Regions from separate parts of the Parasphingorhabdus pacifica genome, predicted to be linked through region 1. Evidence: riboswitches for the same ligand, from Rfam matches in the RefSeq annotation. Region 1 holds a riboswitch; the other holds the start of a gene.

Region 1 (7,815 bases):
CAGCCGTGCCCAGGGAAGCGTTGTCGGCTCGGACGCAGAACACCCTGGACCGTTCCGCCTCGGCCGCCACCTGGGCGTTCACCTCGTTGCCCGCGGCGCACGCCACCGCGTACCACGCGCCCGCCAGATCGCCGTCGGCGTACGGGCGGCGATGCCAGGTCAGTTCGGCCGCATCGGCCATCGCCTCCACCGCGGGCGTGGCTTCCGGAGAGATCACTTCGACCAGAGCCCCGGCGTTGATCAGCCGGGGCACCCGGCGTTGCGCGACGGTGCCGCCGCCGACGACCACCACCCGCTTGCCGGTGAGGTCGAGCCCTGCGAAGTAATGATGTTCAGTGTGCGTGGTCATGTCCGTAGTCCGTGTTGATGTTCGACCCGGCAACGTCGCCGAGAACCAGCTCGAAGAAGGCCGAAGCAGCCGGGGCGCGCGGGCGTGACATGGCTCACGCTCATCGGCCTGACCGCGCGGCGCTACTGGCGGGCGAAAGCCCACCGTCCGGGTGGTCGCCGGGGCCCGACAGCCTCCACCAGAGCGCAGCGCCGCCCCATACTGCCATGAACGCCCCGATGGTCAGGTAGCCGAGCAGTTCGAAATGGTCCCCGAGCGAGGCCACCGGCGCCATCGGCGAGACCCCGAGGTCGGAGAGCAGTCCGGCCAGCACCGCCACCGAGACGACAGCGGCGAGAACCACGGTCAACGCCGTGGTGGTCACGTTCACCCAGAGCCTGCGCATCGGCTGAGCCAGCGACCAGGTGTAAGCGCGGGACATCAGCATTCCGTCCACGCTGTCCACTGTGCACATACCGGCCGCGAACAGCAGCGGCAGGCTCAGCACGGCGACCGAGGAGATCTGCTCCTGCGGCGCCACCAGAGCCAGCACCGTGATCTCGGTCGCGGTCTGCATCCCCAGCCCGAACAGCAAACCGATGCCGAACAGGTGCCAGGAACGACCGATGCGCATCATCCGCCCCCGGAGCAGCCTGGCGAGCACCCCGCGCCGCCCGAGCACGTCTTCGACTTCGTGCTCGGCGACCGGTCCACTCCGCCCGCGCCGCAGCAGCCCCACCGCGTCCCGCAGCACCAGCGCGTTGAGCACCGCCAAGGTACCGAGCACGAGCACGACGCAGAGGTCGACGAGCGTCGCGGTGTGGGCCCCCGTCTGCTCAGCCCATCGCTGGGCCGCGGGACCCGCGACGAACGCCACGCCGACCGCCAGCAGCATCACCACGCTGGCGTGGCCGAGCGCGAACCACATTCCGGTCGATACCGGCCTGCGTCCGCGCTGCATCAGCAGCCGGGTCGCATCATCGATCACGGCAACGTGATCGGCGTCGAAACCATGCCGGAGGCCCAGCAGGTAAGCGGTGGTCCCCGCCGCGGCGAGGCCGCCCACCGCACCGAACGAATCGTGGTAGAGCAGGTAACCGCCCCACCCGAGCAAGTGCAGCACGCCCACAGCGGCGAGGACGATCGCGGCTTTCCGACGTTCGACCACACCCCAACCGGAGTGCGTTCGCTCAACTTCCGTGTCCCGAGACATGGGGTCCGGACCTCCTGGGTTCTCCCGCCCGAGGGGATCGGCGTTCGCGCGCCACGGCGTGACGCGGCGCCGGTGGCGAATGTCCTGACTCCCGGATCGTCGCTTCCCGGTCCCGACCTTCCAGCTCGTTCGAGCCGTGGTCCGCGGGACCCACTCCCCGGTCACAGTGGCGGGACCGTCTCGGATTCACACCGAGTTCCTCCCCACCGGCCGCTGTATCCTCACCCGCCGCGCCACCGAGGTCAAACCTCGGTGAATTCGCTCACCAGCGATACGACTCCCGGGTTGCCGACCCGACCCCACCCGGTCAGGGGACATGGAGACTTCCATCACGCCACCTACCGGCGCATGCTGGAACCGGATACCGAGGAGGCGACCATGTACGAGACTCGGACGATCACGCTGGACATGCAGGTCATCGAGGCGGGCGCGAAGACGACCGCGGACGTCGGGATGACAACGACCAACGGTCAGGCGTTGCACGGTCACGGGACGGCACGACGGCATCCGGAGGACCCGGACGTCCCGCAGATCGGCGACGAGATCGCGGTGGCCCGCGCCTTGTTCGAACTGGCCCACAAGCTGCTGGACACCGCGGCGCACGACATCGGAGAACGACAGCATCGGCGCGTGCACCTGCCCGCATGACGGGCCGACCGCGGGAAACCGGATCCGGGCCGGTCCGGTTTCCCGCGACGTCACCTCCGCGGCCGTTGGGCCATACCGTCTAGGACAGACCCTGGTCGCGCTCGGCGACGCCCGGGACGTGAACCAGGTCGATGTCGTCGGTGACCTGCCACTGGGCCGCGCGCATGCTCAGCTCCCCGTCACCGGGGGCGAGCAACGCGACCGCGTTGCCCGCACGCGCCAGCTGCATCGCCTCATCGAGGCGGTCGGCTTCGTTGCGCGCGGTCGGGTGCAACCGGGTTCCCGCGCGGAGCAGGTGGTGCAGATCGTCGAGATGCTCGCGACGGCCGACCACGACAGCGACCCGGTGCAGGTGCGTCTCGGCACGCGGCGTCCGCAGGTCCGGTGGGCCCGGCCCGATCCCGATGACGGCGAGCCTGCCTCGCGGCCGGACCCGGCAGGCCGCTACCGCGACGCTCTCGTTCTTGGTCTTGGGCGCCGCGAACTCCACGCCGGCTCCGCCACCCATCTCCCGGGCGCCGAGCACGGCGGCGGCCTCGGCGACACTCGGCGTACCGGTCGCGGCACGCACCAGGTCGCTGGGGGTCGGCACCTCGACCTCGGCCAGCTCATCGGTCGAGAAGGTCAGCAGCGGGAGTTCGTCACCTCCATCGGCGGTGTGCCAGAAGCCCATGTCCTGCACGGCTTCGAGGATTCCGGTCTCGTCTGCCTTGTGCTCGACGGTGGCGAAGGCGCGCACGGCTCGCGGGTCGAGCCCGTGTGCGGTGTCGAGACCGGCGATCAGGTCGGTAACGGTGGTGCGACTGACGCCCCGGCTCGAGCCGATGCCCACCACGAGGGTCCGGGGGATGATGCGCACCGTCCGGTCGTCATCGGGCTCGTCCGGGCGGCGATCGTCCAACACAACCGTCCACATCGGATTTTCCGGGTCGGCCGCCACGTTCGACGGCAGCGCCGGAAGCGGGAAGCCGTGCGGGTTGAGCAGGCGGACCGGTTCGCCGTCGAGCACGGCCGCTCCGCACGCGGCCAGATCACCGTCCACAGTGGCATCGAACTCGTCGGCCAGCTCGTCCAGCGGACCGACCGCCAGACTGCCGACCACGGTCACCGGGACGCAGTCCAGCACGTCGGCCACCTGCTGGGTCAGCGCGTTGGCACCCCCCGAACGACCACCCGCCACCGCCACGGCGAAACGTCGATCGTCGTCCACGCACACCACACCCGGGTCCGTGCTCTCGTCGCCCAGCAACGGCCCGATCAGCCGCACCGCCGAAGACGTGTCGACGAACAGCACCACCCCGTCCAGGGTGGTCCAGGCCCGCCGCAGTGCGGGCCCCACCGGCCCGTCAACCAGTACCGCGTCCGGCCCGAGCCGGGCGGCCAGCTCAGCTGCGGCACGCCTACCCGTGGTAGTGGCCGCGAACAGCCCGATCATGCTCGTTCCTCCGTTCCGGTCCGATGCCCGGTGACCAGCACGACGGGCGTGTTCGGCGCGAGCTGCCAGGTGCCGTCGGATGCTTCGGCGAGTCGGCTCGCCGCCAGCTGCACGCCTTCGACCTCATAGCCCGCGCTGCGCAACGTCTCGCGAGTGCCCGCTATCCGGTCCAGCGCAGTGAGCGCGACGACCACGCGCGTCGCACCGGCGTGCGCGCACGCGGTCACCACCGCGTTTCCGCCGCCGCCCACGAAGATCGCATCCGGCCTGGGCAGATCGCGCAGCACCCGCGGCGCTTCGCCCTCCTCGACGCGGACGTCCACGCCATGACTCGCCGCGTTCGTGACCAGCCGGACGACCTGCGCCTCGTCGGACTCGACGGCGATCGTGGCCGCCCCCAGCCTGGCGCACTCCACCGCGACCGAACCCGAACCCGCTCCCACGTCCCACACCAGTGCACCGGGTCGCGGCGCGAGCCTGGCGAGGGCCACCGCCCGAACTTCGGCCGACGAGAGGGTGCCTTCCCGATGGGAGAAGTCGTCCGCGGGCAGCGCCCAACCGGATTCCGGTGGTGACGGCGATCCACCCGCGCGCCATCCGCGAGGCGGCACCGCGTCCGGCTCCGTCAAGCACAGCACCAGATTGGGTTCACGCCAGGTGCGCTTGGCCGCTTCGGCCGGCTCGATCGTGGTCAGCTTCTCGTGGTGACCACCGAGGTCCTCACCCACGATCATCGTCCGTCGCCACCCGATCAGCCCGGTGCCCAGTTGCGCGGGACCGGCACCGGAGGCGGTCAGCACGACCACCGCCGGGTGCGCCCGGCACACGTTGATCGTGCGGCCGAGATCACCCCCGTTGGCACCGACGACGGCGACGTCATCCCAGGACCGCCCGACCCGCGCCATCAACCGCTGGACGCTGGAAGTCGCGGGTAGTACCTCGCACCGGATGCCGCGCTCGCGGAGCGCCCGGACGACGCCGAAGAACCCCGGATCACCGGAGGCGAACACCGCGGCGTTCTCGTGATCGGCGAGAGCGGTCAGCGCACCCAACGCCGGTTCCAGCGGGCCGAGTTCGAGCTGCCGCGCATGAGCGGGCGCATGGGCCGCGAGATGCTGCCGGCTTCCCAGGACGAGTCTGACCTCGGCCAGCGTCTCGTCGCTGCCCGCGGGCAACGAGTCTCCGTCGACCCCGACCACCGTGACCGTCACGCCACCCACCTCTGCTCCGTACAGGTCGGCCGCCCGAACGGATGCGACCCGACCACCGTCATACCAATGCCGCGAACACGAGCCCCGCCGGAGCACCGGGTCACTCCGCCTGCTTGCCCCCGGACTTGCGCGCGGTCGAGGTTTTGGTCCCGGTCGCCTTGCTCTTGCCCTTGGACCGCGTCTTCGGTGCGGCCTTCGCCGTCCGGGTCCGACGACCGCTCTGGGAAGCTTGCTTTCCGCCGGGCACCTCGTCCCCCGCGTCCCCGGCCTGCTCGGCGGACTCCTGCTCGGCGGACTCCTGCCCAGTGCGCTCCTGCCCAGCGGAGTTTTGCCCAGCGGAGTTCTGCCCAGCAGACGCCTGCCCCGCAGGCTCCGCATCAACGCATTCCAGCTGAACGGCGGATTGCTCGGCAACGGCCCGGGCCGCTCCGGCGGAGTCCGGCTCGACTCCCGCAGTGGTCCCCGCTGCCGAATCCGCCGCGGTCTCGGCCTGCCCTGCCGTTTCGGCCTGCCCTGCCGTTTCGGCCTGCCCTGCCGTTTCGGCCTGCCCCGGGGGTTCGACCGCGGACCTCGCCGGCCCAGGGAGCTCATCCTCACCGGCGTGATCCTCGCCAAGGTGCTCCGCTGCCGCCGGCTGCACCACGGCGACGCCGACGGCACCCAGCTCGACCGACCGCTCGATCACGCTCTCGTCCAGTTCCGGCTCGCTGACGAAAAGACCTTGTTGCGCAGGGGCGACCCGGCGGGTCGCCGCCGACTTGACGGCACCACGAGCGGTGTCCTGCCAGTTTCGCACCGCCCACCAGGCGACGTCCGACTCCGAGCGGCTGCTCTCCTGAGCGCCGGTCCGCGGGGCGGGGAACGGTCCCGCAGCGGCGGTCTCCGCCGGGGAGGGACGCGCAGGCTCGGCGTTACCGGTGCCCGCGCGTTCCGAACCGCCGTCTTCTCGGCTCCGGTACGAACGGCGAGGACCGGAAGGCCTTCGGTACGCGGGCGACTGACCGCTCGACGGATAGCTCCGCGACCGCGTGCCCGAACCGGCCAGCGACCGGCCTACGAGGAACAGCGCGCTCCGCCAGAGCTTGTGCTGCTTCACGGTCTTCTCCAGTTCACCGACCTCGGTGCGCAGCAACACCTCGTCCGGCCAGCTCACCTTGTACGCCACGAGCACCGGCACGTCGTCGGCATAGCCACCCGCCCGCAGTTCCTCGACCAACTGGCCGGCGCGGGAGGCCGCCAAGTGGAGCGCCATCGTCGTGCCGTGTCTGGCGAACTCGCGGACGCTCTCCCCCGCGGGCATCGGATGCTTGCCGTCCTCCAGGCGCGTCACCACCAGCGACTGGGCGACCTCGGGAACCGTGAGCTCGCGCCCGACCGTCGCAGCGGCCGCCGAGAAGGTGGCGACGCCGGGGACAATCTCGACCTCGACGGCCATCCGGACGCAGGCGTCGTACTGGTCCTGCACGTCACCCCACAGCGCGGAGTCACCGGAGTGCACGCGCGCCACCGCGAGCTTGTCCCGTTCGGCGCGGCGGTAGATCTCGACGGCTTGTTCCCTGGTCAACCGGGAGGAGTCCACGAGTTCCGCGTCCGCGCGCGCATGCTCCTGGATGCACTCCGGGGCGACCAGGCTCGCGGTCCACACCACGACGTCGGCTTCGGCGATGCGTCGGGCACCGCGAACGGTGATCAGATCCGCCGCCCCGGGGCCGGCACCGATGAACGAGATCCGCCCACTCACAGTTGCTCTCCTCTTCCGCCTCGGGGTGGAAGTACTACCACGGCGGGCGGGGAGTGCGCGGGCTCCACCGGCTCACCGTCCTCTTCGGACATCGACAGGTCGGGCAGCGCGAGCACCGCGATGGCGCAGGACCCGCGCATGCCCGCGTGCGGCGTCCGCCGGAGCGAACCCGGGCTCTTCGGGTCCGCGGCCACCTTCCGCGGACCCGACCGTACCGGGTGATCGGCGTGGGCTCCGCACGAGATCGGTTCGCGCGATCAGTTGCCCGCGCTCGCCCCGCAAGCACGGACGAACCGCTCGACCGACTCCGGGCGACCGGCCGGGTGGGTGTGCAGGTAGGAGGCGTGCACCCCCCGGTGGACGAAGCCCTCCGCCACCGGACGGTCGGTCCGCCACGCCCACGCGGCGGCTTCCCCCGACCCCGGTTCGAGGACGGTGCGGTGGAACTCGTGACCGCTGACCCGGCTGCCTTCCGCGAACAGCGCGGAATCCGTCGCGGCCACCGCGTCCCGATAGCCGAGGGTCAGTCGGGGCGACATGTACGCGCGGGCCCCGAGCACTCCGCACAGCGGGTGGCCGTCCAACTCGTCGGCCAGGTACAGCAGGCCGCCGCATTCGGCGTGGACCGGTGCGCCGGTCTCGACGAACCTGGCGACCTCCGTGCGCAGCCGGGTGTTGGCCGACAGGTCGGCGACGTGCTGCTCGGGGAATCCGCCGGGCAACACCAGCCCGGCCGTTCCCGCGGGCAACTGCTCGTCCCGAAGCGGATCGACCACCGCGACCTCGGCACCGGCGGCCGCGAGCAGTTCGAGGTGCTCGGCGTAGGCGAAGGTGAACGCGGGTCCCCCCGCGACCGCCACCACCGGCGCGGACGGCTCCGGGGAGACTTCGGCTTCGGCGTCCCACGGCGGGGTGTCCAACGCGGGCGCCGACCGCGCCAGCTCGGCGATGCCATCGAGGTCGACCGAGCGCTCCACGACATCGGTCATCGATTCGACGGCCTGCTGCGCGTCCGCCCCGTGCTCGGTGGCGGTGATCAGACCGAGATGCCTGGACGGAACGCTCAGCTCCTCGCCACGGGGCAACGCGCCGAAGACGGGCAACCCGACGGATTCCGCGGCGGCCCGGAGGATCTCCTCGTGGCGCACCGAACCGATCCGGTTGAGGATCACGCCGCCGATGCGCACCCCCGGCTGGAAACTGCGGAAGCCGTGCAGCAGCGCGGCGAGGCTCTGGCTC
Region 2 (7,815 bases), 270 kb from region 1:
GAACCGGGCTCCCCCGTGCGCTCTTGCGGTCGATGACGGTCGAGGTTCGTTCGATTCCGGAGCTACGCGCGTTCAAGCTGCTCGATGCTTCAGACCTACCGAAACCGTTGTGGAACACTCCAGTGTTCAGTACCGGTGGAGAGTACGTCGGCTGTCCCGACGCGTGGTTCGACGATGTCGGGATGGCCGTGGAGATCGACTCTTTCGAGTTCCACTTCACGAAGTCCGGGTACTCGAACACGATGCGGCGAAACACGCGGTATGCCACCCATGGTGTCCTCGTCGTCCAGATTTTGCCTGGTCGTCTCGTCAAGGAGCCACAAGCGGTGGTTGACGACATCCGTCAGGCGTACTTCACCGCACGCGTACGACCGAGGTGTGAAGTGTATTCCGAACGCCCTTGGGATCCTTAGCGTTTCCGCAAGACACCGGACTGACGCATCGTTCGACGCGACCCTCGAGGAGGTTGACCCGAACTTCACCAAACCCGGGTGGACACCTGAGCTCCGGTTGCCGGCGGCTGTCTCCGTCCGCAACCGGAGCCGGCCTTCCTGCCATCAAGGAGGATCCACCCACCCGGGGCCTTACAGTGCGGCGATCAGTCCTCTTCGCAGGGCCTCGCCGCAGCTGACCCGCGCTGTGTCTCCTACGGCAAGTCCAGTCCCGCAAGGAGCAAGGGAACCTTTCTTCCACGTGTCCCGCTCGGTCCGTCCTCGCGCCGACTTAGAATTCGGCAGTTCTCCAGCCTTCCACACCGCCGGGCACAGGCGCTTCGGACGCATACGGCTGGCGAGTGAAGATAAAGGTGTTCAGATCCAAGTAGGTTGGCTCACCTTGTTCGTTCCTGCCGACCCTCAGTGGTTCCCCCGCGAAGTAGCCGTCAAGTCCCGTCCAGCTTCCGTCTTGGTTGGAGCGGAATCTGGAAGCACGTCCCTTTCCGTTCCAGGGAACTAGATCGAGCAGTCCGTCCGGCAGAATCCGCAGCACGTACGGTGTGGGGCCCCAGAACCACTGGCCGGTGAGGTTCAACAGCGACGCTTCTACGCCGGGTCCCGGAGTCCAGGCCGGCGGGATCCTTGGTTCGTGCTCTTCGAGAATGTCCAGCAGGTCGGTGGCGAGTACCGAACCGACGCCGGCGGTTGTGTTGGCCATGAACACCACGCCGGTGCGCTGCGCGGGTTCGGCCAGCACAGCAGCCAGAAACCCCGGCATGGAACCGCCGTGTCCTGCGAGTCGACGACCGCGGTGACGCATCAGCTGAATACCGAGCCCGAATCCGGCCCGCCATTCGGCCCCGTCGTCGACCGCGCCAGGAGCACACATTTCGGTGAGGGTATCCGGGTGCAGGACGTCGGCGGTGTCACCGTTGATGAACCGCAGCCAGCGCACCATGTCTTCGATGGTCGACCACAATTGGCCTGCGGGAGCCATCGCGCCAGCATCCTCGGCGGGTTCCGGCATGACCACGTCGGCCCACGGGTGCACAGCGAACCCGTCAGCGTGCGGTGCCGTCGGGTGCGAGGTTGTTCTCGTCATGCCCAACGGGTCCAGGATTTCGCTCTGCAGTGTTTCGGCCCAGCTTTGCCCGGAGAGTCGGGAAACCAACTCGCCCAGCACACCGAAACCGGTGTTCGAGTAGTGGAATACGTGCGTTGGAGGTGGGCGCAGCTCGCTCTCGTCGATGTTCGACAGGAACTCTTGCACGTCGGTTCCGGGAACCCGCTCCCACCACGGCCCGGCTGGTTCCGCACTGAGGCCACTTGAATGGGTGAGGACCTGTTCGATACTGCGGTTTCCCACGGCGGTCCCGGGAACGTGTTGGTCAATCCGGTCGGAGAGGGCCAAGCGGCCTTGATCTCGCAGCCTCATGACCAGGACCGCGACGAAGGTCTTGGTGATCGACCCTATGCGGTATTGCGTATCGACGGTTGGTCGCTGCCCATCGACCGTCCCCCTGGAATCGGCCCAGATCATCTCGCCATCACGTACGAGACCCGCAGTCAGCGACGGGACCCGGTTCTCACTCTGTTCCACTGCCAACCGCCGCAGCAAGGCGCGCTGGGTGGTGGGCAACAAGCTCGTCAGCATTCGCACATGCTGTCACGTGCGGCCCGGCAGCAAGGGAACCTTCCGTTCAGATGTGCGCGAAAGGTTCCCTTGCTCGCACGGTTCATGCCCGGGCGCTGCGAAGCTGCTCGTCTGCTCCCGGCCCTGGTGGGATGCGCGGAACCGACAGAAAGAAGACCGCGCCGATACCCCAGAAGAGGATGGTGATCATCCATTCGTAGGGCCATGACAGAGCTGCCGGCATTCCTGGTAGCGCGAGGAGGATCAGCATGGCGCTCAGTAGGATTGCCGCCACCCCGATACCCCAGGGCCGGCGAACGCGAAACGGTCGCTCGAGTTCAGGTTCGCGACGCCGCAGCACGAGGAAGGACACGGATACGAGCAAGTATCCCACGACGATGTTGACCGCTCCCGCGTTGGACAACCATGTCAACATTTGTTCACCGAACAGTGGCGCGATCATGCTTATCCCGCCAATGAAAAGAATTGCATTGCTGGGCGTTCTGTACTTTGGGTGTATCTTGGCGAACCATGCTGGGAGCATTTTGGACTTTCCCATGGCGTAGACGAGTCTGCTGGACCCGATGAGTAGCCCGTTCCAGCTAGTCAGGATGCCTGCCACACCGCCGACTATGAGGAGGCCACCCATCGTGTCGCTGTTCCATAGCGCTGCCATGGCCGTGGCGGTAGCCAAATCGGAGCTTTGAATCTCATGCAGTGGAATCGCGGTTCCGACGGCTATCTGGATTAGCACGTACCAGGAAGTGGCAAGCACCACGGAGAGCACGAGCAGTTTGCCGACCTGCCGACTGGGGAGCTGGGTCTCTTCTGCGGACTGGGGGATCACGTCGAACCCGAGGAACAGGAACGGTGTCGCCACAACGACACCCATGATTCCCATCGTTCCGCCGGTGAACAGCGGGTCGGCGTTGGCGATCGAACCACTGCCGAGAGAGCCGAACAGCAGACACGCACCTACGCCGAGCAAGAACAGCACACCTATCGACTGCAGTGTCGTCGCAGGTCGGACACCTACATAGTTAAGAATGGTGATCACGGCCGCTCCGGCGACGGCAACCATCGTCCATATCGCATAAACCGGGGATCCAGCGACGTGCCAGATCACTCCGGTAGACAGTTGCGGAACGAGGTAGGCGATCGTTTCAGGTAGCGCCACCGCCTCGAATGCGACGACGGAAACATAGCCGACGACGACAGCCCACGATGCGACAAATGCCCATCTCGAACCGAGGGCGCGGAGAACGTAGTGGTGTTCTCCGCCTGCTTTCGGCATCGCCGATACCAGCTCAGCATAGGTGAGACCGACCAGCGCTACGATCAGACCACCGATCACGAACGCGAGCGCGGATCCGAGCACACCAGCGTCGTCGATGTACTGACCGGCCAGGACAACCCAGCCGAATCCGATCATCGAACCGAATCCGACCGCCAATACGTCTTTACGTCTGAGTACTCGCTCGAACGGACGCTCATCACTGCTCATGTGCGCTCCCGAATGCCGGGACGGAAGTATCGAAGCCACATCCTGCAGCGAGCGGAAGAGGTTGACAATACCCGGACCGGCACGCGGTCCATCTCGTAGCCGCTTACTCCAAATGGGGCACGGCTCACCCTCTACAGCCGGGCTGAGCCCGTTTCACATACACCCGAGTAGCACGAGATTCCGACACCGAGCAAGGGAACCCTTCTTCCACAACTGAGAGAAAAGTTCCCTTGCTGACACCCCTGTGGTGAGACCCGGCACAAGGCGATGGGTCTTGCCATCCGGAGCCCAACGAGTAGGGTTCAGGACGCTGATGGTTCACCGGCGGCGAGGGATCGTGACCGGTGAGGCAAGAGGGAACCCGGTGTAACTCCGGGACTGCCCCGCAGCGGTGAGTGGGAACGAACGCCGTCGCCGCCCGTTTTCGGTCGGCAAAGCACTGGGCATGCCTGGGAAGCTGACGGCTAGTAGGAACATCCGAAATGGGACCGCCCACGAGTCCGAAGACCTGCCATCGGTGCGCACACCAGCGTGTGTGCGCTCGTCCGTGGCCTCGAGGGAGGGCGAGCGGGCACTGCGGCCACTCCACCGGACTGGTCTGCGGTACGCGTTCACCTCTTCGGGGCTGTCGGACTTGCCGTGTCACCGAGCTCGCGAGGAGAGAGCTTTGACCAGCACGATCGGATCGACCGTACTCGGATATCCGCGCATCGGGCCGCGCCGCGAACTGAAGCGGGCGTTGGAAAGTTACTGGGCATCCCGTATCGGGGAAGAAGAACTCAGGGATGTGGCCCGGACGCTACGCACGAACACGTGGCGGGAACTTCATGACGAAGGTGTGAACTCGGTACCGAGCAACACTTTCTCCTTCTACGACCAGGTGTTGGACACTGCTGTCACGTTCGGCGCAGTGCCCGAGCGGTACACGCGTCTGGGACTCGGACCGTTGGACACCTATTTCGCGATGGCACGAGGCGTTGAGTCGACGCCTCCACTCGAGATGACCAAGTGGTTCGACACCAACTACCACTACCTCGTCCCCGAGATCGGCCCGGATACGGAGTTCGCACTGGCCGACCGCACTCCCGTCGAGCAGTGCCACGAAGCTGCCGATATGGGCGTGCTCACCCGCCCGGTTGTGGTCGGACCGCTGACGTTCTTGTTGTTGTCCAAACCAGCACAGGGCTCCCCGAAATCGTTTCGTACCGTGGACAAGCTCGATGACCTGGTGCCCTCCTATGTCGATCTCTTGCGCGAGCTCCACGAAGCCGGTGTGGAGTGGGTCCAGTTGGACGAGCCGGCCTTCGCCGCCGACCGATCCACCGAAGAACTGGCTCTGCTGCGTCGCGCCTACGACGAAATCGCGCACGCGACCGACCGACCGAAGCTGATGGTGGCTCCCTACTTCGGAGATCCGAGGGAGGCGTTGGGCGTTCTCGCTGAGACCGATGTCGAGGCGATCGCCCTGGATCTCGTCGCAGGGCGGCCCGTTATAGATCGGCTGCCCGCCATCCATGGTCTGCGAAACAAGACCTTGGTCGCCGGCTTGGTGGACGGACGCAACATCTGGCGTACGGACCTGGACTCAGCACTCGGCACCGCCGCTACCCTTCTCGGGTTTGCCGGTGACGTGTCGATCGCGACATCGTGTTCGTTGCTGCACGTGCCCTATGACGTTGATGCCGAAACCAGCATCGACGAGGAGATCAAACCATGGTTGGCCTTCGCGAAGCAGAAGGTCTCCGAAGTGGTCCTGCTCAATCGTGCGCTACGAGACGGCCGGAATGCGGTGGCCGACGAACTCTCAGTTCAAAATTCGTTGATCGAAGCTCGGCGAAATTCAGCTCGTCGACATGACGGCAACGTCCGGCAACGGGTCAGGGATTTGACCTCAGGTGACTTTCAACGGCCCGACTACGCTGTTCGGCGCGAAGCTCAGCGACAAACCCTGAATCTGCCTCCGCTTCCCACCACGACCATCGGTTCGTTCCCGCAGACCAGTGACGTGCGGAAAGCTCGTGCAGCACTGCGCAACGGCACGATCGACCGGGCGACCTACAACCGTCGGATGTTCGACGAGATCGAACGCATCGTTCGGTTGCAGGAGCAACTCGGACTGGATGTTCTCGTCCACGGCGAACCCGAACGCAACGACATGGTCCAGTACTTCTCCGAACACATGTCCGGCTTCGTCAGTACGGACAACGGGTGGGTGCAATCGTACGGGTCTCGCTGTGTGCGCCCACCGATTCTCTTCGGCGATGTGTCCCGACCGCACGCGATCACCGTCGACTGGACGAAGCAGGCGCAACAGCTGACCGCAAAACCGGTGAAGGGGATGTTGACGGGCCCCGTCACCATCTTGGCTTGGTCGTTCGTTCGGGATGACCAACCACTCGCGGACACGGCGATGCAGGTCGGATTGGCCATCGGTGAGGAGGTTCGGGATCTCGAAGCAGCCGGCGTCGGCGTTGTACAGGTTGACGAGCCTGCGTTGCGAGAACTGCTTCCGCTCCGCAGAGAAGGTCACGAGGCGTATTTGAGTTGGGCTGTGGATTCGTTCCGGTTGGCCACGTCCGGTGTCGCGGATTCAACTCAGATCCACACGCACCTGTGCTATTCGGAGTTCGGTGATGTGATCGACGCGATCGTCGCTTTGCAGGCGGATGTCACCAGCATCGAAGCCGCGCGGTCCCGAATGGAGGTCCTCGACGATCTCAATGCGGTCGGGTTCGCTCGCGGCGTCGGCCCTGGCGTGTACGACATTCATTCACCTCGAGTGCCTGGGGTCGACGAGGTGGAAGAGTTGCTGCGTGCCGCGCTGCGGTCGGTCCCCGCGGACCGCCTGTGGGTTAATCCCGACTGCGGGTTGAAGACTCGTGGATACGCTGAAGTCGAGGATGCGTTGCGCAATACCGTGGCGGCCGCTGAGAAGGTGCGGGCCTCGCTCCGGTGACTCGTGAGCATGGGAACTTTTCTTTCATGTGTGGAAGAAAAGTTCCCATGCTCTCAACGCCTGCTGAGGCGACGAACGCCGCGGGTCAAACCGTCAGGGACGTGTTCCAGCTTCACCGGAAGCTTTCGGAGTAGGACGAGTAGCACGATCAGCAGGATGAGCACTATCCAACCGCTCCAGCTGAGCAAGCCCACGTGGGCATTGTTGATCGGGTTACCCGCGGCGACGAAGATCAGCGGCAGCCCGGCGGAGGCGTTCAGGAACCCGTGGGCGATAGCGGGCGGCCACACGCTGCGAGACACGAGCCGCAACCAGCCCAGCAGTACGCCCACGAGTGTGCAGAAGCAGACCATCATGATGAAGGAGACGACGACCGGAACTGTCGGATAGTTGTAGCCGAGAACCAGCACGGGGGCATGCCACAAGCCCCACAACACTCCTGTGACGAGGAATGCGCCGGGTTGCCCCAGCGGGATCAGGTTCGGCAGCAGGTATCCGCGCCAGCCCCATTCTTCCCCGAACGCTGCGGCGACGTTGAACCAGCCGAGAAGAAAGACTTGGGCGACTTCGGTCAGCGCGAGGGTGTTCGGGGATGTCTCGGGCTCGCCGATCACTTCGGTGTGGTTCTGTTCGGCCAGGCCGGAGAATCCCGTCCAGTCCGCGTGGTAAACGCCGAGCAGATCGCCCACCAGGAGGGCGAGCAGCATGACGACCGGTGGGCCGAGCCAGGCGACAAGCGAGTACCGCCACCATGATCGAAACCCGCCCGGGGACCGGATGCCCGTGGCGCGGAGGAGGTCGGGTTTCGGGCTGACCCATTTGCTCACGACGAAGGTAGCGACGGCCGGCATGAACATCATGGCGGTGAGCACGAGCGGCGCCCATTGCCACAAGAGCCCCTGTCCGGTGATCCACATGGGGAGGGTCAACAACCATGCCGGAACGTAGGCGATGGCTACGAAGCTGACCGTCCCACGGACATCGACGCGATCCTGCTCGGTGTTCACCTCCTCATCCTGCCAAGAGATGTGATCTGCGCGAACGCCCGGCAGGGGTTGCGGTGCGCAGCATGGGAACTTTTCTTTCACGTGTGGAAGAAAAGTTCCCATGCTGTCTACCGAAAGGCGGCGGGCTCCTTCAGGGCGAAGGAGCTTCCTGCACGGTCACCGAGAGCACCGGCGCCTTCGGTGACCGTGGATGCAGACCTACGGGGCAGGTACACCGGGCAGAGGGGCCGGTGGCAGGCCAGCGTGCACCTCGGTCATGGCGTCGTACCAGGTGCGTGCGG

Evidence for each region. A riboswitch is a leader RNA that binds a small molecule or an ion and turns the genes downstream of it on or off. The one in region 1 is predicted to bind cobalamin.
Region 2: it holds a riboswitch for cobalamin, as region 1 does, so the genes downstream of both, metE (5-methyltetrahydropteroyltriglutamate--homocysteine S-methyltransferase) here and ACYVAN_RS01055 (HoxN/HupN/NixA family nickel/cobalt transporter) in region 1, are expected to answer to the same signal.

What each region holds. Positions count from the first base shown of each region.
Region 1 is NZ_BAAGYS010000002.1:231,831-239,645, forward strand. Features, by position in the region: gene cobA (uroporphyrinogen-III C-methyltransferase) at 1-349, opposite strand, end outside; gene ACYVAN_RS01055 (HoxN/HupN/NixA family nickel/cobalt transporter) at 450-1,496, opposite strand; cobalamin riboswitch at 1,599-1,794, opposite strand; gene ACYVAN_RS01060 (DUF1876 domain-containing protein) at 1,920-2,189, shown strand; gene ACYVAN_RS01065 (cobalamin biosynthesis protein) at 2,269-3,624, opposite strand; gene cbiE (precorrin-6y C5,15-methyltransferase (decarboxylating) subunit CbiE) at 3,621-4,835, opposite strand; gene cobM (precorrin-4 C(11)-methyltransferase) at 4,936-6,576, opposite strand; gene ACYVAN_RS01080 (hypothetical protein) at 6,573-6,770, opposite strand; gene ACYVAN_RS01085 (cobyrinate a,c-diamide synthase) at 6,834-7,815, opposite strand, start outside.
Region 2 is NZ_BAAGYS010000002.1:502,490-510,304, forward strand. Features, by position in the region: gene ACYVAN_RS02335 (hypothetical protein) at 1-413, shown strand, start outside; gene ACYVAN_RS02340 (serine hydrolase domain-containing protein) at 724-2,088, opposite strand; gene ACYVAN_RS02345 (APC family permease) at 2,171-3,571, opposite strand; cobalamin riboswitch at 3,869-4,101, shown strand; gene metE (5-methyltetrahydropteroyltriglutamate--homocysteine S-methyltransferase) at 4,239-6,527, shown strand; gene ACYVAN_RS02355 (CPBP family intramembrane glutamic endopeptidase) at 6,581-7,534, opposite strand; gene ACYVAN_RS02360 (transglycosylase domain-containing protein) at 7,733-7,815, opposite strand, start outside.